3 regions of the Streptomyces sp. NPDC054872 genome follow, and region 2 is predicted to be linked to each of the others. Evidence: riboswitches for the same ligand, from Rfam matches in the RefSeq annotation. Region 2 holds a riboswitch; each other region holds the start of a gene.
What was found. A riboswitch is a leader RNA that binds a small molecule or an ion and turns the genes downstream of it on or off. The one in region 2 is predicted to bind cyclic di-AMP.
Positions count from the first base shown of each region.

Region 1 (6,863 bases), on a different contig from region 2:
CCGAGACACCGTCGCGGCCCACCCCCGTCCCTCGTTAGGGTCAACGGGTGGCCACCCGTTCAGCGCACCCTCACCCGATGCCGATGCCCCCCGCGGGGCCCGCCGGGCTGCGGCACGCGCGCTGGTGGCAGCGGCGGGCGATACGCGCGGCCGCCCTGGTCACCCTGCTCGCCCTGTCGGGCCTGGTGATCCTGGCCCTGGTCAGGGAGCAGACCGGCACGCGGGGCTTCCTGGTCGGGCTCGGTCTCGCGACGCTGCCCGTGCCGCTCCTGGTGGCCGCCTTCCGCTGGCTGCAGCGGGTCCAGCCGGGCCCCTGGCGGAATCTGATCTTCGCCTTCGCCTGGGGCGCCTGCGCCGCCGCCCTCATAGCCATCGTCGCGAACAGCTTCGCGACCCGCTGGATAGCCACCGCCACGGCCGACCCCACCAGCGCGGACACCCTCGGCGCGACGGTCATAGCCCCGATCGTCGAGGAGAGCGCGAAAGCCGCGGCGGTCCTGCTCGTCTTCCTCTTCCGCAGACGCGAGTTCACCGGCATCGTCGACGGCGTCGTGATCGCCGGGGTGACCGCCACCGGCTTCGCGTTCACCGAGAACATCCTCTATCTCGGCAGCGCCTTCGGCACCGACCAGCTCAACGGCGGGACCGGGCTGGCGTCCGTGACCGCGGCGACCTTCTTCGTGCGCGTCGTGATGTCCCCCTTCGCGCACCCTCTGTTCACCGTGCTCACCGGCATCGGCTTCGGCATCGCCGCGCTCGGCGCCGACCGGCGGAACTGGCGGCGCGTCCTGCTCCCGCTCACCGGACTGCTCCTCGCGATGGGCCTGCACGCCCTGTGGAACGGCTCGGCCAGCTTCGGGGATTACGGCTTCTTCGCCGTGTACGCGACGTTCATGCTGCCCGCGTTCGGCCTGCTCACCTGGCTGGCGATCTGGACCAGGCAGCGCGGCCTGCGCATCGTGCGCGCCGAACTGCCCGCGTACGCGATCGCGGGCTGGCTCACCGCTCCCGAGCCGTACGCACTCGGCACGATGCGCGCCCGCACCCTGGCCCGCGACTACGCCTCGTACACCCAGGGCAAGGCCGCGGCCCGCGCGGTCGCCCAGTACGAGGCGTACGCGACGTCTCTCGCGCTCCTGCGCCACCGCGGACGCAGGGGCAAGGCGGGCGCCGACTTCGTCGTGCGGGAGCGGGAGTTGCTGCACGCGCTGTGGGAGCGCCGCGAGGCCGCGCGCCCCGCCCTCGCCTACGCGGCCCGCGCGACGGCACCCGTGCTCGTACCGATGCCGCCTCCCTACGGATACCGGCAGCCCCACCACCAGCCGTACGCACAGCCCTACGCGCAACAGCAGCCCTACGCCCAGCCGCACCCCTACGGATATCCGTACGCCCAGCCGGCGATGCCCTACCCCGCGTACAACCCCTACCGGGGTTAGGCCGAAGCCGCCGTCAGCGTCGACACCTCGGCGTCCGTCAGTTCGAGCTCGCCCACCGCGAGCAGCGCGGGCAGTTGCTCGACCGTACGGGCCGACGCGATCGGTGCCGCCACCGTCGGCTGGGCCGCGAGCCACGCCAGGGCGACCGTCGCGAGCTCCGCGCCGCGGGCCTCGGCGACCTCGTCGAGCGCGGCGAGCACACGCCGGCCACGCTCGGTCTCCAGGTGCTTGCCGGCGCCCTGGGCCCGCGCGCTGTCGACCGTCGCGCCCGGGCGGTACTTGCCGGTCAGGAAGCCGGAGGCGAGCGCGTAGTACGGGACGGCGGCCAGGCCCGAGCGGGAGGCGACCTGCTCCAGCTGGCCCTCGTACGTGTCGCGCGAGACGAGGTTGTAGTGCGGCTGCAGCACCGAGTAGCGCGCGAGGCCCTCGCGGTCGGAGAAGTCCAGGAACTCCTGGAGCCGCTCGGGGGTCACGTTGGACGCCGCGATGGCGCGCACCTTGCCGGACGTCACCAGGTCGTCGAGGGCACCGATGACCTCTTCGACCGGGACGGTCGGGTCGTCGTAGTGCGTGTAGTACAGGTCGATGTAATCGGTGCGCAGGCGGCGCAGCGACTCCTCGGCACCGGCCTTGATGGTGTTCGCGGACAGGCCCTTGTGGTCGGGGTGGGCGCCGACCTTGGTGGCGAGCACGACGTCGGAGCGGTTGCCGCGCGCGGCGAACCAGTTGCCGATGACGGTCTCGGACTCGCCGCCCTTGTTGCCGTCCACCCAGGCCGAGTAGACGTCGGCGGTGTCGATGAAGTTGCCGCCCGCGGCGGTGTAGGCGTCGAGCACGTCGAAGGACTGCGCCTCGTCGGCCGTCCAGCCGAAGACGTTGCCGCCCAGGGCGAGCGGGAAGACCTCGAGGTCGGAGGAGCCAAGCTTGCGGAGAGAAGTCATGAGGGGATCAACGCCCTTGTGGACCGCGGCATTCCGCACAACGGGATGCCGGTTTCATTCACCGGGACGGCGGCACACGGGAACGGCCGCGCGGTGGGCGGGCATGCCGAACCGGCAGCCCTGACGTCGGGGGGTTGTCGCCAGGACCGCCGGGGATCTCGGGTCGCCTCAGATCGACTGGCCCTTGCCGCGCAGCCACGCCGCCGGGTCGACCCCGGTGGAGTCGCCGCCCGGGTGGACCTCCATGTGGAGGTGCGCGCCGGTGACGTTGCCGGTGGCGCCGACGCGGCCGATGGTCTCGCCGGTGGTGACCTTCTGGCCGGCGCTGACGTTCATCGAGGACTGGTGGCAGAACCAGACCTCGGTGCCGTCGTCGAGTTCGAGGACCGTGCGGTAGCCGTACGCACCCGCCCAGCCGGCTTCCTTGATGGTGCCGGAGTGGACGGCCTTGATGGGCGTGCCCGTCGGGGCCGCGAAGTCCAGGCCGGTGTGGTAGCCGGAGGACCACATGGAGCCGGGCTGACCGAAGGTGCCGGTGAGCGTGTACGAGGCGACGGGGAGGGTGTAGCTCTTCGCGAGCTTGGCCAGGCGCTCCGCCTCGGCCTTCTTCTTGGCCTCGGCCTCGGCTTTCTTCTTCGCGGCGGCCTTCTCGGCGGCGATCTTCTTCTCGGCCGCGGACTGCTTGGCGGCGGCCTGTTCGGCTGCCTGCTTGACGGCGGCTTCCTCGGCGGCCTTCTGGACCGCGTCGTCCGCCTGGTCCTGCTGGTTCTCGGCCTGCTCCATGATGCGGGCCCGCAGTGCCTCGCCCGCGTCCGTGGTGCCCTGCTCGGCGTCGGCGGTGCTGAGGCCCGCGGCGCTGAGGGGCGCGGCGGCGGTCGTCACGCCACTGTCCGCGGAAGCTTCGCCTGACGAGCCGTCGGATATCAAGGACCCCACGCCCGGAAGCGACTTGGCCTCCGGCAGCGAGTCCGTGACGGCCGAGAGGTCCGGCATCGCGATGGAGACCGGGGGCTTGCCGTCCTGCGCGGTGGCGATGCCACCCGCGCCGACGGCGGCGATGACGCCTACGCCGAGGACCGTGGAGCTGCGGGCGAGCCCGCCACCACCCCGCTTGTGGACGCGGTGCCTGCCGCGGACGGGACGGATGGACTCCTCGGTGGGGTTCCATTCCTCCCAGGAATTGTCGTCGTACCCACCGAAATCGTCGTCATTCGGTACGTAAACGCCTTGGGGGGCAGGGCGGTTGGACGCCACGGGGGCGCACTCCTTTCCTTCCTTCTCGCCTACCGGGTTAGCTGACGGGTTCGGAGCAGGAAGGTCTCCTACGAACATCTGGCACGGATGCACAGACGCCCGATTCACCCCAATTAGTGGTTCCCCGGCTCCCTTTCGGGATTAGGCGCGTGCGCGCGGAGCCGACTCGAGTGACGGCTGGGACGACCGCGCTGCGTTATCGAACGTTAATAGACAGCAGGGCGGTATTCCAAGCTGTTCCGGCTGATCGTTAACGCTCACGGCCCGTACTTATCGGGACACCGAGGGCCGGAACGGGGCGAGTTGCCCCCACTTCTTCACACACCGGAGCTTCACATCTCCTTGACAGTACGTCAGTTGTTATGCGGAGTGGTGTCCTTCCGTCACGGCCGGTGACATGGGCCGCCGCACCGCCAGCAACGCCATGTCGTCCGTGCCCCCGCCGCCGGTGTGGCGCCGCACTTCCTCGACGAGCGTCGTCAGGAGCGCGTCGGGTCCGCCGGGCCCCGGGAAGATCCGGCCGCCGAGCCGCGCCGCCGGGTCGTAGAAGTCGCCCCGGACGTCACGCGCCTCGGAGAGCCCGTCGGTGAAGAGCAGCAGCATCGCCCCCGGCGGGAACTCCGTCTCGTCCGCGCGGTCCGGCCAGGCGCCGAGCTCGCCCATCCCGAGCGGCAACGCGGGCTCGGTGGCCGACAGGACGCACAGCCGCCCGTCGCCGCGCAGGAGCAGCGGGCCCGGGTGTCCGCGGTTGATGAGACGCACCGGACCGTCGCCGTGCGGGATCTCCGCGAGGACGGCGGTGGTGAACCCCTCGAAGGCGTCGAGCCCGTCGCGCCGCGTGCCTTCACGCGCGAGGGCACGCTCCAGGCGCTGCGCCACCGCCTCCAGGGTGGTCTCCTGCTCGGCGGCCTCCCGGAACGCCCCGATCACCACGGCCACGGCCGCCACCGCGCCCATGCCCTTGCCCCGTACGTCGCCGACGACGACGCGTACGCCGTGCGGGGTGTCCTGCACGGCGTACAGATCGCCGCCGATGAACGCGTCGGCCTCCGCGGCCTCGTACCGCGCCGCGACATCGAGACCGCCGATGCGGGGGTCCGGCTGCGGCAGCACGGCGCGCTGGGCGGCCTCGGAGATGGAGCGGGCGGATGCGAGCTGTTTGTCGCCGCGGCGTACGACGCGGTTGATGACGACGGCGAGGACGGCGACGGTCACCACCGTGATCAGTTCGGTGGTGGCCTCGACGTCGGTGGCCGTACTGGTCTTGAAGTGCAGGGCGAGCACGGCGGTGCAGGAGGCGACGCCGATGAGGATGGTGCTGAGCAGCGAGTAAAAAGGCGCGGCGATGAGCGGGGCCGCGGTGAACAGGGGCACGGCGGTGAACCTGGGCGGGGTCGACACGTCGTACACGATGCCGAGGACGATGAGCAGCAGGGGGAGAGCCCGCACGAGCGCCCGCTCGTGCCGGACATCGGGACGCTTGCCGCCCCCGCCGTCTCCTCCTCGCTGCCCCACTCACTCAGGGTTCCCGGAGGGGCCGCGTGGGGCGACCGGTGTGGGCCGACCGGGTTACCGGCCGTATTGCTCAGGAACACCGACTTCACCTCGGCGGCGGAAACACCGAAGGCCCGGATCCATTTCTGGATCCGGGCCTTCGGTCTTTAGTAGCGGGGACAGGATTTGAACCTGCGACCTCTGGGTTATGAGCCCAGCGAGCTACCGAGCTGCTCCACCCCGCGCCGTTGAATGCAACTCTACGCCATCAGGGGGAGTGAAAGCGAACCGGCGGCGAACCGCCTACGAACGGGGCCTTCCGCTCACGCGTTCTCGGCGTGCGTCAGCGTCTCCCAGGCCACGAACAGGTCGTCCGTTCCCTCGGGCCGCTGCTCGCGCGTCAGCCTCTCCGTCTCCGGCAGGTCGAGCCGCAGCCGTTCCCGCAGGTGGTTGAGGCCGACCTCGGTGTCGGGCCCCATGTCGCGCCGCACCTTGCCGCCGCACAGCCAGTCCGGCGCCACGGCGCCCAGCTGGTATCCGGAGTGGAATTCCAGCGCGGCCCGCAGCCGCTCCTTGACCTCGCCGTACAGGTCGACGCCTTGGTGCCAGGCGGTCTCGGCGATGTGCGCGGTGGCCGCGAGGGAGTAGCTCGCGTGCTTGAAGTTCCGGCACGTCTCCTGGGAAAGGCCGTCGGCGAAGGTCTTCTGCCCGAACCAGTATTTCTGGAGCTTCTCCGCGGTGTCGATGCCGCTGCCCGCGGGCGACACGGGCAGCGGTCCGTCCGACTCCAGATAGAAATAGGCGGGCACGCGGGTCCTGAAGTGCGTCACCGCCTTCTCGAAGGACTCGTGGTCGTCGAGGAAGACGGCCATGCTGATGGTCGCGTCGGCCATCAGGAGATCCCAGTTGCCGTTGAAGTCGGCCGCGCCGTCACGCACTTGCGGCAGATAGGCGTTGCGCAGCATCCGCTCGAAGCGGAGGAGTTCGCCGTCGGTCCAGCCGTCGTAGGTGTACCGCACGGCTTCGGCCGCGCGTGCCCACGAGGAAGCGGCCCAGGCCGTCTGGAGCCCCGCGTTGGCCTCGGTGTGCCGGGTGATCACCCGCGCCCAGGCGTCCATGATCTGCACGGCCTTCCTGGCGTGCGCGCGGTCGCCGGTGATGTTCCAGAGCAGGGCCTGCGTGTACGCGGCGATGGCGTCCTCGCGCTCCTCGACGCAGCCTCGGCCCGCGCGGGTGCCGGCCGGGCACGCGACGACCGCGTACGGCTTGGCCGTGTAGTCGTCGGCGCCGTACCTGCTGTCCCGCATCTGCTCGAACGCCGTCAGCCAGGGCTGCTCGCGCGCCGCGACATGGGCGCGCACGCGGTCCAGCTGCGCCTTGCTGACGAGGACCCCGGGGTGCTCGAAGGCCAGTTCGGCGGGGCGCGCCCGCTCGGTGGCCTTGCCGGACCCGCCCCCCGACCCGCCGCAGGCCGCCGAGACCCCGACGAGCAGCGGCACGAGCACCATCACGAGAGCCCGCCGTACGGAACCCATGCTGTACCTCCGGATCGTCCACCTGGCAGGCACAGCGTCACTCGCGGACAGCGGGCGCGCAGGCGAGGCGGGGCCGTTCGGGCGACCGGCGGGGCGTCCCTGAACGCACCGAAGGCCCAGTTCGGGGGACTCCCCCGAACTGGGCCTTCTCGGTAGACCGTGTGGGACTCGAACCCACAACCAATGGATTAAAAGTCCACTGC
Region 1 is NZ_JBSGYY010000010.1:19,249-26,111, forward strand. It holds gene ACWGIH_RS14175 (PrsW family glutamic-type intramembrane protease) at 78-1,436, shown strand; gene ACWGIH_RS14180 (aldo/keto reductase) at 1,433-2,377, opposite strand; gene ACWGIH_RS14185 (M23 family metallopeptidase) at 2,546-3,631, opposite strand; cyclic di-AMP (ydaO/yuaA leader) riboswitch at 3,643-3,789, opposite strand; gene ACWGIH_RS14190 (PP2C family protein-serine/threonine phosphatase) at 3,992-5,146, opposite strand; tRNA gene ACWGIH_RS14195 (tRNA-Met) at 5,297-5,370, opposite strand; gene ACWGIH_RS14200 (alginate lyase family protein) at 5,449-6,660, opposite strand; tRNA gene ACWGIH_RS14205 (tRNA-Lys) at 6,814-6,863, opposite strand, start outside.
Region 1: it holds a riboswitch for cyclic di-AMP, as region 2 does, so the genes downstream of both, ACWGIH_RS14185 (M23 family metallopeptidase) here and ACWGIH_RS18965 (C40 family peptidase) in region 2, are expected to answer to the same signal.

Region 2 (6,863 bases):
GGTGCGGATCCTGGCGGCGAGTTCGCGGGCGGTGAGGTGGACGAGCTCGGACGCTGTCATACGGCGCTTTCGGCTGGGGGCGGTGGGGTTAACGACGAGGCGAAGCATGCCCACGCCGTCCTCGCTTCTCACCACCACGTTACGTACGTCCTGTACATTTTTTACAGGAAGCCTTGGGAAGCAGCCGACCCCGGCAGAGGAGAGACATGCCATGAATCAACCGTTCGCCCGTTATGTCCTGCCCGAGTTCACCGAGCGCTCCCGTACCGGCCGGCGGACGCTGGACCCGTACTCGAAGCTGTTCGACGAGCGCATCGTCTTTCTGGGGACGCCGATCGACGGCACGTCGGCCAACGACGTGATGGCGCAGTTCATGCACCTCGAATACCTGGCCCCCGACCGCGACATCGCGCTCTACATCAACTCCCCCGGCGGCTCGTTCAGCGCGATGACCGCGATCTACGACACGATCCAGTTCGTCACCTGCGACGTGGAGACGACCTGTCTGGGGCAGGCCGCGTCCTCGGCGGCCGTGCTGCTCGCCGCGGGCACTCCCGGCAAGCGGTTCGCGCTGCCCGGCGCCCGCGTGCTGATCCATCAGCCCTCGCTCGCCGAACCGGTGCACGGCCAGACCTCCGACCTGGCGATCCAGGCCGACGAACTCCTGCGCACCCGCGCGCAACTGGAGAAACTGCTCGTCAGGCACACGGGGCAGAGCACGGAACGCGTCGCGGCCGACATCGAGCGCGACACGATCCTCGACGCCGGCGACGCAGTCGGCTACGGCCTGGTGGACCGGATCATCGCGAGCCGCAAGTCTTCCCCGAACAGCCCGAACAGCCCGGCCCCGCGCACCCCGGACGCGGGGTGAGCCGCCGATGCTGCCGCCCGAACTTCCCCCCTTGCCCGCACTCACCCGCGCCGAGGGCGAGTTGATCGACCGGTACCTCGAAGTGGTCGATCTGCTGGGCCGGATCAACCCCGCCCGCGCGACGGACACCTACGGAGGACTGCGCGCCGCTCAGGCCATGGTCGGCAGCGCGACCGCCCTGCGGGACGCGCTGACGCTCATGCATCAGCGGGGCGAAAGTGCCGTGCACGCACCGACGCTGGCCCGTGCGCTGCGTGTGCTCGACGGAGAGCGGCGGACCGGCCGGGTCACCGTGCCGCCTCCAGAGGCGTCCTGAGCACCCGTCACCCCATTCCCCGAACTCCGTTGCGTCCGGCCCCGATCTCAAACGAACCAAACGGGCTACCTCGTTCGGCGTAGACATTCGTCCTTTTTCGAGATGTCTTCAGTTGCGTCAGATGCGTACGCGTGGGCCGGAATTCCTCGTTCCGGTGCTGGTCGCACGATCGCCCGGCGCGCTCTCCGTCTCGCGAATCCGACCGTGTCCACCCGAACGGTTCAGCCGTGAGGAGCCTCACAAAACGCCGTTTCGGCTCGGAATTCGACCCCATCTCGGGTCAAGATCCTCTCCGACGACAAGCCCCCGCCACAGCGGCGGGGCGGTCCGGGCGGACGCCGAGTCCTGCCGCCGCCCGGATGACCGGTCGACATCGGTGCATCGGCAGGAGTGGAGGACCCAGGCATGACGGGTCGGTCCGGAAGGTCCGGACAGCGACCCTTGGGGTGAAGCCGCAGTACGCGGCCGGGCAACTTTGTCAGCCCGAATCCGACAGGTCATCCTTCACAGGCGGTTGACGAAGGGTTGCGCATGACTGCGCTGAATCACGTTCCGTCGCTGCTGACCAGGGTCGGGTCCGTATCCGCCCTCACGCTCGCCGTCGTAGGCGGCACCCTCGTGGCCCCAGGGCTCTCGTCGGAAGCAGAGGCCGCGACACACGGGACGAAGGCGCTCAAGATCGCCGCCTCCAAGAAAGGCTCTCCGTACCGCTACGGAGCCACGGGGCCGCACCGGTTCGACTGCTCGGGCCTGACCCAGTACTCCTTCAAGCGCGCGGGCAAGAAGCTGCCACGTACCGCCGCACAGCAGTACAACAAGACCCGCCATGTCTCGGCGTCCAACCGCGTCCGCGGCGACCTGGTCTTCTTCCACTCCGGCCGGAACGTCTACCACGTCGGCATCTACGCCGGTAAGGGCCGGATCTGGCACGCCCCCAAGTCGAACACCAAGGTGCGGCTGGAGAAGATCTGGACGAAGAGCGTCTCGTACGGCAGGGTGCGCTGATCATCCGTCACCGGTCGCCGGTCGGGCGCCGGCGGGGGCCTCACGGCTGCTGCCGCCGCCCGACCGGCCCCCCGGCGGCCCCCGCCCGGCCCTCTGGTCGGCGCGCCCGCCAGGCGTGGGGGGCGACGACGCGGATACTCGTGCGCCATGGCCGAAAACAACAGTTCTTCCGTCTCGGGCGGCCCACCGCGCAACGAGACGCGCTTCGAGCGCGCCGACCGCAACTTCGCGGAGATCCTCCAGGAACTGCGCGTCACGCAGGCCGGCGTCCAGATCCTCTTCGCCTTCCTGCTGACGCTCGCCTTCACCGAGCGCTTCCCCTCGCTCGACACGGTGCAGCGCTCCACATATGTCGCCACGCTGCTGCTCGCCGTGCTCGCCGCCGCGCTGTTCACCGCTCCGGCAGCGGTGCACAGGTCGCTGTTCGGGCAGCACTCCAAGCCGCTGATCGTGCGCGTCTCGTCCCGTCTCGCCGGCATCGGTCTGGCGGTCCTGGTGTTCGCGGTCTCGGGCGCCGTGCTCCTGGTCGTCGACGTGGCGGTGGGCCGGACCGGCGGGATCATCGCGAGCGCGGCCACGTTCGTGGTGTGCGCGGGACTGTGGGGCCTGCTTCCCCTATTGGTGCGACATGCGCGCGACGACGACGAGGACCCGGACGCCTCGGACGACGTCAGGCGATCAGGGCCTCGGTGAGGAGCACCAGCCCGAGCACGCTCAACGCGACGCCCGTGCCTCCCTCGATCGCACGGGCCGTACGCGGCCTGCGCAGCCACCGTCCCAGCCGGTCGACCAGGAGCGCGACGGCCGGGAACCACACCAGGGCGAGGGCCACGATGATCGACGCGAGCAGCAGTGTCCTGGGCATCGCGGGGCTGCCCGCGGGCACGAACTGCGGCAGCACGCTGAGGAAGGTGATCGGCGCCTTCGGGTTGAGCGCGTTGGTGAAGAAGCCCTGCCGCAGGCTGCCCCCGACCGCGTTCCGCCCCGCATCCTCCTGGACGCCGAAGCTCCGCGGCGGGCGCGCCACCGAACACAGCGCGCGATACCCCAGGTACAGCACATAGGCCCCGCCCACGATCTGCAGCGCGCGAAAGAGCGTGGGCACCGCCGCGAGGACCGCCGCGACCCCGGCCACCGCGAGCGCCGTGTGCACCAGGAGCCCGCCCGCCACACCGATCGCGCAGGTGACCCCGGCGCGGCGGGAGGCGAGGGCGTTGCGCACCACGACCGCGAAGTCGGCGCCCGGCATGGCGACCATGCCCGCGGCCACACCGGTGAAAGCGACCAGTTCTGCGTCCATGGCGTCCACCCTGCCGTTCTTCTGCCTTCAGCAGGTATGTGGAATATCCTGGGTCAGCCTTAAGCAGACGTTTACCCCCACGCCCGTCGGAACACCTCGCGCCCCGCCGGCTCCCGCAGAGAGGCCACGGTGAGAGACCCACGGGAGTGAGACCACCGGGAGAGACCATGTACGACCCGACGCGGCTCGCCGCACTGGTGGCGGTCTCCGAGGCCGGGTCGATCACCCGCGCCGCCGAACGCCTCGGCTACACCGTGCCCGCCCTCTCCCAGCAGCTGGCCAAGCTCGAACGGGAGGCGGGCACCGCGCTCCTGGTGCGGCATCACCGCGGGGCACGGCTGACCGGCGCGGGTGAGCTGCTGCTCGCGCGAGCCCGCCGGGTCCTGGACGAGATGGAGCAGGCCCGGCACGAACTCACCCAACTGGCGGGCCTTTCCGGCGGCAGGCTGCGCGTGGGGACCTTCACCACCGCCGGGATCCATCTGGTGCCGCCCGCGCTGACCGCGTTCCGCCGCGCCCATCCGGACGTCGATCTGACGGTGCGGGGCTATGAACCGCCGCACGGCGTCGCGGCCGTGGCGGCGGGCGAGGTCGATCTGGCCCTCACGCACACCTACGAGCCCGCTGACCCGGTGGCGCTGCCCGCCTCCGTGAGCGCGGAGCCGGTCCTGGTCGAGGAGCTGGTCCTGGTGACCGCGCCGGGCCACGCGCTCGCGAGCGACGCGTCACGGCTGCCCCTGAGCGAACTCGCCGGGCACCCGCTCATCAGCATGGCGCCGACGCATCCGCCCCGGCAGGGCGTGGAGTCCGCGCTCCTCCGGGCCGGCGCGACCCCAGCGGTCCTGGTCGAGACTCCGGGCTACGCGCTGGTGTGCGCGCTGGTCAGCGCCGGGCTCGGCGTCGCCGTCGTACCGGAGATGGTGGCGCGGACGGCGGCCACCCCGGTGGGGACGAGGCCGCTGGAGCCGGGCAGTCTGCGGCGCACGATCTCGGTCGTCCACCGCACCGACGTGTCACACCCGGCGGCGGACACCTTCCGGGCCCTGCTCCGGGGCGCCTTCGGCCGCTCAGCGGGGTGAGGTCGAGGGGGCCGCTGCCTCGCCGCGGACGGAAGCGTTCCACGGCAGCTCGATCCAGACCGTCTTGCCGCCCTCGGGAGTGGGCGTGACCGACAGCCTGCCGCCGCACTCCATGGTCAGCCAGCGGATGATGACGAGGCCCCGGCCGTTGTCCTGCTGGACGGCGGCGGGCAGCCGCTTGGGGTAGCGGGGGTGGCTGTCGGTCACACCGATGCGCAGCTGCTCGTCCCGGTCCAGCTCGATGTCCACCCGGAAGGTGGGCGACTCGCCCCGGGTGTGCTGGACGGCGTTCGTGGCGAGTTCGGAGACGATGAGCCGCACCGTGTCGGCCGCCTCGGTCCCGGCCGGCAGACCCCACTCGGCCAGGATGGTCGAGACGTATTTCCGCGCCGCGGAGACCGAGGCAGGATCGCTCGGCAGAGTGACGGATGCTTCCTGAAGATCTGCCATGGCGACGCTGTCCCTTTCCCACCGGGGCTCGGCTCCGACTCGTAGCGAAGGCACGAGGACAGTCCCGGAATGGTGCTTCGCGCCAGACTGCCACTCTTGGGCCCCTCAGAGGTGGCCATCCACCAAGATGTGCATATATCTGTCGCTCAAAGCGGTGAACTCTGCTACGGGAGACCGTATTTGGGCGCGAGGTCGGCGCTTCCTCTACTGTCGCCCCTGAACGGCCCGGGGGAGGCCGAAAAGAAACGCTCCGTCGGGAAGGAGACGGACATGCGGTATGGTCCCGCGGTGCGCCGCAGGAAACTCGGCGCCGAATTGCGTGCGTTACGCACGCACGCCGGGCTCACCAGTGGCCAGGCGGCGGACCGGGTCGGCTGGCATCAGTCGAAGGTCAGCCGGATCGAGACGGGACGTAGCAGCGTCAAGGCGGCCGACGTAGGTCTGCTGCTCGATGCGTACGAGGTGGCGGACCCGCAACTCCGTCAGTTGCTGGTGGCATTGGCGGTCTCGGACGACGACGGCGGACGGCACCACTGGTGGCACGCCTATCGCGAGCTGCTGCCGCCCGCCTACCGCGACTTCATCAGCCTGGAGTCGCAGGCCTGCCGGATGCGCACCCTGGAGACCACCGTCGTGCCGGGCCTGCTGCAGACCCCGGACTACGCGCGTGCGGTGACGCGGGCCGCGCTCGACGGGCTGCCCCAACAGCAGGTGGACACGCTGGTGGAGGTGCGTCTGGCCCGTCAGGACGTGCTGCGCGCGGCCCCGCCGCTGCGACTGAGCGTGATCCTGGACGAGGCGGTGCTGCACCGGCCGGTGGGCGGCAGCGCGGTGCTCGCGGGCCAGTTGAAACGGTTGCTGGAGGCCGCGCAGTTGCCTCACGTGCGGCTTCAGGTGTTGCCGTTCGCCGCCGGAGAGCACGTGGGCCTCATCGGCCCTTTCGTTATTTTCTCATTTCCGAACATTGCTGATCTGGATGTGGTTGTTCTCGACCACTTGACGAGTAGCCTCTACCTCGAACGGAAAGAAGACCTTCAGGCCTACACGGAGGCCTTCAACTCCCTTCAGGGAAAGGCGCTTTCGCCCGAGGAATCAACGGACCACATCGCCGGGATACGTGACGGCGCGTAAGGGGGCACCATGACGGCACCGCCTCGGCACGTACGTTCCAGCACATCTCTGCACGGTGCACGGTGGTATCGCAGCAGTCGCAGCAACGGCATGAACAACTGCGTGGAGACGGCCTCGCTCGCTTCAGGGCCGAAGCAGGGGCTGCTCGCCGTGCGTGACTCGAAGAACCCGGCAGGGCCCGCCCTGCTCTTCTCGCCCACGACCTGGGAGGCCTTCGTCCACGGCCTCCGGTGACTACCGGGGTGCGGCGCGGCTGATCACTCGTACGGCATCGGCGATCTGTCCGTCGGTGAGGTCCGCCCGGGCGGTCAGCCGCAGCCGCGAGATGCCGTCGGGAACCGACGGCGGACGGAAGCAGCCGACGGCGAGGCCCGCGCCCCTGCAGTCGGCGGCCCACCGCACGGCCGCTTCCGGGGACGGCGCGCGCACGGAGACGACGGCGGCGTCGGGACGTACCGCCGAGAGACCTTCCGCGGTGAGGCGTTCATGCAGCTCGGCCGCGACCGCGCGTGCCCGTGCGGCACGCTCCGGCTCGGCGCGCAGCAACCGCAGGGCCGCGAGGGCCGCCCCCGCGGCGGCGGGCGCGAGCCCCGTGTCGAAGATGAAGGTCCGGGCCGCGTTGACCAGGTGGTCGATGACCTTGGCGGGACCGAGGACCGCACCGCCCTGGCTGCCGAAGGACTTCGACAGGGTGACCGTGGCCACCGTGTG
Region 2 is NZ_JBSGYY010000014.1:54,251-61,113, reverse strand. It holds gene ACWGIH_RS18980 (amidase) at 1-60, opposite strand, end outside; gene ACWGIH_RS18975 (ATP-dependent Clp protease proteolytic subunit) at 212-871, shown strand; gene ACWGIH_RS18970 (hypothetical protein) at 879-1,187, shown strand; cyclic di-AMP (ydaO/yuaA leader) riboswitch at 1,552-1,715, shown strand; gene ACWGIH_RS18965 (C40 family peptidase) at 1,719-2,192, shown strand; gene ACWGIH_RS18960 (DUF6328 family protein) at 2,340-2,885, shown strand; gene ACWGIH_RS18955 (LysE family translocator) at 2,863-3,492, opposite strand; gene ACWGIH_RS18950 (LysR family transcriptional regulator) at 3,660-4,571, shown strand; gene ACWGIH_RS18945 (ATP-binding protein) at 4,560-5,021, opposite strand; gene ACWGIH_RS18940 (helix-turn-helix domain-containing protein) at 5,292-6,152, shown strand; gene ACWGIH_RS18935 (DUF397 domain-containing protein) at 6,162-6,386, shown strand; gene ACWGIH_RS18930 (8-amino-7-oxononanoate synthase) at 6,387-6,863, opposite strand, start outside.

Region 3 (6,863 bases), on a different contig from region 2:
TTGACGTCGGCGATGCCCTGCAGCTTCTTCGAGCCGACCAGGTCCTTGATCTTCGAGATGACCTTCTCGGGGCCCACGGAGAAGGGCAGTTCGGTGACGACCAGGCCCTTGCGGCGCGCGGTCACGTTCTCGACGGCCACCGTCGCGCGGATCTTGAAGGTGCCGCGGCCCGACTCGTACGCGTCCTTGACCCCGGACAGGCCGACGATGCGGCCGCCCGTGGGCAGGTCGGGACCCGGCACGAAACGCATCAGCGTCTCCAGGTCGGCCCCGGGGTGCTTGATCAGGTGACGGGCGGCGGCGATGACCTCGCCGAGGTTGTGCGGCGGCATGTTCGTCGCCATGCCGACGGCGATGCCCGAAGCGCCGTTGACCAGGAGGTTCGGGTAGGCCGCCGGGAGGGTGACCGGCTCCTGCTCCTGGCCGTCGTAGTTCGACTCGAAGTCGACGGTGTTCTCGTCGATCGACTCCGTCATCAAGGACGTCGCGTCGGCCATCTTGCACTCGGTGTACCGCATGGCGGCCGGCGGGTCGTCGTTGCCGAGGGAGCCGAAGTTGCCGTGGCCGTCCACCAGCGGCAGGCGCATGGAGAAGGGCTGCGCCATGCGCACCAGGGCGTCGTAGATCGACGCGTCGCCGTGCGGGTGCAACTTACCCATGACCTCGCCGACGACGCGGGCGCACTTCACATAGCCGCGGTCGGGGCGCAGGCCCATCTCACTCATCTGGTAGACGATGCGCCGGTGCACCGGCTTCATGCCGTCGCGGGCGTCCGGCAGGGCGCGCGAGTAGATGACCGAATACGCGTACTCGAGGAAGGAGCCCTGCATCTCGTCGACGACGTCGATGTCGAGGATCTTCTCCTCGAACGACTCATCGGGCGGCGGGGTCTTCGTGCTGCGGCGGGCCATCGCTGCTGCGGCTCCTTCAGGGTGTCTGCCAGGGCATCAACGGGATCTGACGCCGACCATTGTGGACTGTCCCACTGACAACGCCGACCACGACCCGGACTTCGGGGCCGACTACGCCGAGCGCGGAGCGGGAACTTCACCGGTTGTCGGCACGCTTGCATACAGTGTCAGGACTGGCAGAATTTCCAGCTTTTCGCGATCGAAGGGACGTACATGCCCATGGGTCACACGGCCACAGCCGAGGCCGGCTCCGGCGGCCTGACAGCGACCGAGCACCGGCTGGCCAACGGCCTGCGCGTGGTGCTCTCCGAGGACCACCTGACCCCGGTCGCCGCGGTCTGCCTCTGGTACGACGTCGGTTCACGCCACGAGGTCAAGGGGCGTACGGGCCTCGCGCACCTCTTCGAGCACCTCATGTTCCAGGGTTCGAAGCAGGTCCAGGGCAACGGCCACTTCGAGCTGGTGCAGGGCGCGGGCGGTTCGCTCAACGGCACCACGAGCTTCGAGCGCACGAACTATTTCGAGACCATGCCCACACACCAGCTCGAGCTGGCCCTGTGGCTGGAAGCCGACCGCATGGGCTCGCTGCTCTCCGCGCTCGACGAAGAATCCATGGAGAACCAGCGGGACGTCGTCAAGAACGAGCGCCGCCAGCGCTATGACAACGTCCCGTACGGCACGGCCTTCGAGAAGCTGACCGCCCTCTCGTACCCCGAGGGCCACCCCTACCACCACACTCCGATCGGCTCCATGGCCGACCTGGACGCGGCGACGCTGGAGGACGCCCGGGCGTTCTTCCGTACCTATTACGCGCCCAACAACGCGGTGCTGTCGATCGTCGGTGACATCGACCCGGAGCAGACCCTCGCCTGGGTGGAGAAGTACTTCGGGTCCATCCCCTCGCACGACGGCAAGCAGCCGCCGCGCGACGGCTCGCTGCCGGACACGATCGGCAAGGAGCTGCGGGAGGTCGTCGAGGAAGAGGTCCCCGCCCGCGCCCTGATGGCCGCCTATCGCCTCCCGGAGGACGGCACGCGCGCGTGCGACGCGGCCGACCTGGCGCTCACGGTCCTCGGCAGCGGCGAGTCCTCCCGGCTCTACAACCGCCTCGTGCGCCGCGACCGCACCGCCGTGGCGGCCGGGTTCGGCCTGCTGCGGCTCGCCGGCGCCCCCTCGCTCGGCTGGCTCGACGTGAAGACGTCCGGTGACGTCGAGGTCCCCGTCATCGAGGCCGCGGTCGACGAGGAGCTCGCCCGCTTCGCGGAAGAGGGCCCCACCGAAGAGGAGATGGAGCGCGCCCAGGCACAGCTGGAGCGCGAGTGGCTCGACCGCCTCTCCACGGTGGCGGGCCGCGCGGACGAACTCTGCCGGTACGCCGTCCTGTTCGGCGACCCGCAGCTCGCCCTCACCGCCGTCGGGCGCGTCCTGGACGTCACCGCGGAAGAGGTCAAGGCTGCCGCGGCGGCCCGCCTGCGCCCCGACAACCGCGCGGTGCTCGTGTACGAGCCCATCGACGGCGCTGCCGCCACCGAAGCCACCGACGAGGACGAACAGGAGGCGGCGAAGTGACCGAGGCCGCAACGATGCAGTTCCATCCGCAGCCCCAGGCCGGCGCCGCACGGCCGTGGGCCTTCCCCGCGCCCGAGCGCGCCACCCTGGACAACGGCCTCACGGTGCTGCGCTGCCACCGCCCGGGCCAGCAGGTCGTCGCGGTGGAGGTCCACCTGGAGGCGCCGCTCGAAGCCGAGCCCGCGGGCCTCGACGGCGTCGCCACGATCATGGCGAGGGCTTTCAACGAAGGCACCGACAAGCACTCCGCCGAGGACTTCGCCGCGGAACTCGACCGCTGCGGCGCCACCATGGACGCGCACGCCGACCACCCCGGCGTGCGCGTCTCCCTCGAAGTCCCGGTCTCCCGCCTCCCGAAGGCGCTCGGCCTGCTCTCCGACGCTCTGCGCGCCCCCGCCTTCGCGGACAGCGAGATCGAGCGCCTCGTGCGCAACCGCCTGGACGAGATCCCGCACGAGGCCGCGAACCCGGGGCGCCGCGCCGCCAAGGAGCTCTCCCGGCAGCTCTTCCCGGCCACCTCGCGCATGTCCCGCCCCCGGCAGGGCACCGAGGAGACGGTCACGGCCATCGACTCGGCGGCGGTGCGCACCTTCTACGAGAAGCATGTGCGTCCCGCCACGGCGACCGCCGTCGTCGTGGGCGACCTGACCGGCGTCGACCTCGACGCCGTGCTCGCCGACACCATCGGCGCCTGGACGGGCGGCACCGCCGAGCCGCGTCCGGTGCCCCCGGTGACCGCGGACGACACCGGGCGTGTCGTCATCGTGGACCGCCCCGGAGCCGTCCAGACGCAGCTGCTCATCGGCCGCGTGGGACCGGACCGCCACGACCGCGTCTGGCCCGCGCAGGTGCTCGGCACGTACTGCCTCGGCGGCACCCTCACCTCACGCCTGGACCGCGTCCTGCGCGAGGAGAAGGGATACACCTACGGCGTACGGTCGTTCGCCCAGGTCCTGCGTTCCGCACCGGACGGCACCGGCGCCGCGATGCTCGCCATCAGCGGCTCCGTGGACACCGAGTCCACGGGTCCCGCGCTCGACGACCTGTGGAAGGTCCTGCGCACCCTCGCGGCCGACGGCCTCACGGACGCCGAGCGCGATGTCGCCGTGCAGAACCTGGTGGGCGTGGCCCCGCTCAAGTACGAGATGGCGGCGTCCGTCGCGGCCACCCTCGCGGACCAGGTCGAGCAGCACCTGCCGGACGACTTCCAGGCCCAGCTGTACCGCCAGTTGGCCGCGACCGGCACCGTGGAGGCCACTGCCGCCGTCGTGAGCGCCTTCCCGGTGGACCGCCTGGTGACGGTGCTCGTCGGTGACGCCGCGCAGATCGAGGAGCCCGTCAGGGCCCTCGGCATCGGTGAAGTGAGTGTGGTCACGGGCTGAGTGACAGTCAGGACATATCGGGACCCCAGTGGCTGAGATTCATCACTGGGGTCCTCATATGTCCGAATTGATATGGAGGTTACGTGTCTGGCCTGTGGCGTGCGCTACAAAAGCTCTGATCCGTTTGTCGTTTGAAAGATGGCCCGCTTAGCGTCATCCCGGCTGTTCGTCATGCAGTACGCCGCACCCGCGGCACCGGACAGTCATCGCCGAGTCCCCGTACGGCGCGAGCCAGGGGAGCCGGGGACCCACATGTCCCCTTGGGGTGAATCGGGAACCTTGCCGTCAGGTGAGGGACTCGTAGGAGACCTTCCTGCTCCGAACCCGTCAGCTAACCCGGTAGGCGAGAAGGAAGGAAAGGATCAGCCGCTTCATGGCGTTCACCCGTGCCACCGGGAAGCACCGTCGCCCGAGCCGCCTCACGCGTACGACCGCGAACGTGGCGGGCGTCGCCGCCCTCACCACCACCGGTGTCATCGGAGGCCTGGCCGCTCCGGCGCTCGCCGCCGACGACGCGGCGGCCCTTGAGCACACCGGCCTGACCCAGGCCGTCTCCGTCGGCGACTCGCTCGCCGAGAGCATCGACGCGCAGGCCACTGTCCAGCAGGAGGCCGCCGACGCCGCCGCGGCCGCCAAGAAGGCCGAAGAGGCCGCGAAGAAGAAGGCCGAAGAGGCGAAGCGCAAGGCCGAGGCCGAGGCGAAGGCCAAGGCCAAGAAGGAGCGCGAGGCCAAGGAGCGTGCCGCTCGCGAGGCCGAGCGCAAGCGCCTCAACAGCTACGTCTCCCCGATCTCCGGCTCGTACGTCTCCACGGGCTACCAGACCGGCGGCGCCATGTGGTCCTCCGGCAGCCACACCGGCGTCGACTTCCACGCCGCATCCGGCACCTCGGTCCACGCGGTCGGCTCCGGCACCGTCGTCGAGGCCGGCTGGGGCGGCGCCTACGGCAACAACGTGGTCATCAAGATGAACGACGGCACGTACACCCAGTACGGCCACATGTCGTCCCTGGGCGTCACGGTCGGCCAGACGGTCACTCCGGGCCAGCAGATCGGCCTCTCCGGCTCCACCGGCAACTCCAGCGGCCCGCACCTGCACTTCGAGGCCCGCACCGGCGCGGACTACGGCACGGACATCGACCCCGTCTCGTACCTCCGCTCGCACGGCGTCAACGTCTGACCCCGGCGGTCCAAGGCGGACGCGTGAAGCGCCCCTGATTCACCGAAAGCCCCGGCTCCCCGAGAGCCGGGGCTTTCGCCGTTCCCGTATCTCCTTTGGCCAAAAGTATCCCTGGATTTCAGCCTGCCGTCGGAAATTCGGCCGCCCTGCAATAGAGTCACAGACCAGGCGTCGATCGACCGCGTTTCGCGGGGATTAAGGCGGAGGTCAGTCATGCGCATTCCCGCGCACTCGGTATGCACGGCCATCCGGGACGACATCGTCTCCGGTGTCTACGAGCGGGGTGGCCGGCTCACCGAGGAACTGCTCGCGCGCCGCTACGGGGTCTCCCGCGTCCCAGTGCGCGAAGCCCTGCGCACCCTTGAGGCCGAGGGCTTCGTCGTCACGCGCCGGCACGCGGGCGCGTGCGTGGCGGAGCCCACCGAGCAGGAGGCCGCCGACCTCCTGGAGATCCGCGCGCTCCTGGAACCCCTGGGCGCGGCCCGCGCCGCCCAGCGCCGCACGGAGGCGCACCTGAAGGTCCTGCGCGGTCTCGTCAGGCTCGGCCAGGAGCGGTCGAGGCGCGGCCACAGCGAGGATCTGCGCTCCCTGGGCGGCTGGTTCCACGAGACGCTCGCCCAGGCATCCGGCAGCCCGGGCCTCACGGCACTGCTCACCCAGCTCCGGCACAAGATCGCCTGGATGTACGTGGTCGAGACGACGGCAGCTCCCGCCGAAGCCTGGGCCGAGCACGCCGCGATCGTCGACGCGGTGGCCCGCGGGGACGCGGAGCGGGCCAGGTCGCTCACCGCCGCCCACACGGAGCGGACGACGGCCGCGCACCGGCCGCGCTTCTTCCCGCGCGGTCACCGGACCGCGACGGTGATCGTGTGAGGGATTCGCAACATGCCGTAAACACGGTCGGCCTCCGGCATTAACACAGGCGCCGTATACAAAGAAGTGCTATTCGGTGGCGGAGTAATTGTGCTGCCCGAATTCCGCTTTCGATGTCCTGTGCCGGTATTCGGTAAAAGGGGACAGAAAAGCCGTAGGGCCCGCCCCCATTTCGGGGGAGGGCCCTACGGCGTATGAGTACCAGCCTTGGTCAGACGGTCTCGGGGAGTTCCTCGAGGCCGTCCGCGACCAGCTTCGCCAGACGGTCGAGGGCGGCGTCCGCACCCTCGGCGTCGGAGGCGAGCACGATCTCCTCGCCGCCCTGCGCGCCCAGACCGAGCACCGCGAGCATGGAGGCGGCGTTCACGGGGTTGCCGTCAGCCTTGGCGATCGTCACGGGGACGCCGGCGGCGGTGGCCGCGCGGACGAAGATGGAGGCGGGTCGGGCGTGAAGGCCCTCGGCCCAGCCGACGTTGACGCGGCGCTCAGCCATGTGTTGCTGCCCTTCCAGGTGTCTCACACTTGTCTAGACCAGTGTCTCATGCCGTCGCGAGTGCTCCGGCGGCCGTCGGTCCGTACGGTGCCTGCCGATGGTCCGGTGCCCCGTCGACCGTACGTCCTCGAGCCCCGGGCCCTCGTCCCGCTGTTCGACGTCTCCTAGCCTGCCCCGGCCAAGGCGCCCCCGCGACCCGTACCCTGGGCCCATGCAGACCCCGTCGGACCGGCACGCATACCCTTCCCACTGGGAAGCCGATGTCGTCCTGCGTGACGGAGGCACCGCCCGGATCAGGCCGATCACGGCCGAGGACGCGGACCGCCTGGTCAGCTTCTACGAACAGGTCTCGGACGAGTCGAAGTACTACCGCTTCTTCGCGCCCTACCCCCGGCTGTCCGCCAAGGACGTGCACCGCTTCACCCATCACGACCAGGTGGACCGGGTGGGTCTGGCGG
Region 3 is NZ_JBSGYY010000009.1:130,281-137,143, reverse strand. It holds gene ACWGIH_RS13655 (DNA gyrase/topoisomerase IV subunit A) at 1-911, opposite strand, end outside; gene ACWGIH_RS13650 (M16 family metallopeptidase) at 1,125-2,480, shown strand; gene ACWGIH_RS13645 (M16 family metallopeptidase) at 2,477-3,862, shown strand; cyclic di-AMP (ydaO/yuaA leader) riboswitch at 4,060-4,223, shown strand; gene ACWGIH_RS13640 (M23 family metallopeptidase) at 4,236-5,039, shown strand; partial or broken gene ACWGIH_RS13635 (GntR family transcriptional regulator) at 5,253-5,956, shown strand; gene ACWGIH_RS13630 (HPr family phosphocarrier protein) at 6,124-6,405, opposite strand; gene ACWGIH_RS13625 (bifunctional acetate--CoA ligase family protein/GNAT family N-acetyltransferase) at 6,617-6,863, shown strand, end outside.
Region 3: it holds a riboswitch for cyclic di-AMP, as region 2 does, so the genes downstream of both, ACWGIH_RS13640 (M23 family metallopeptidase) here and ACWGIH_RS18965 (C40 family peptidase) in region 2, are expected to answer to the same signal.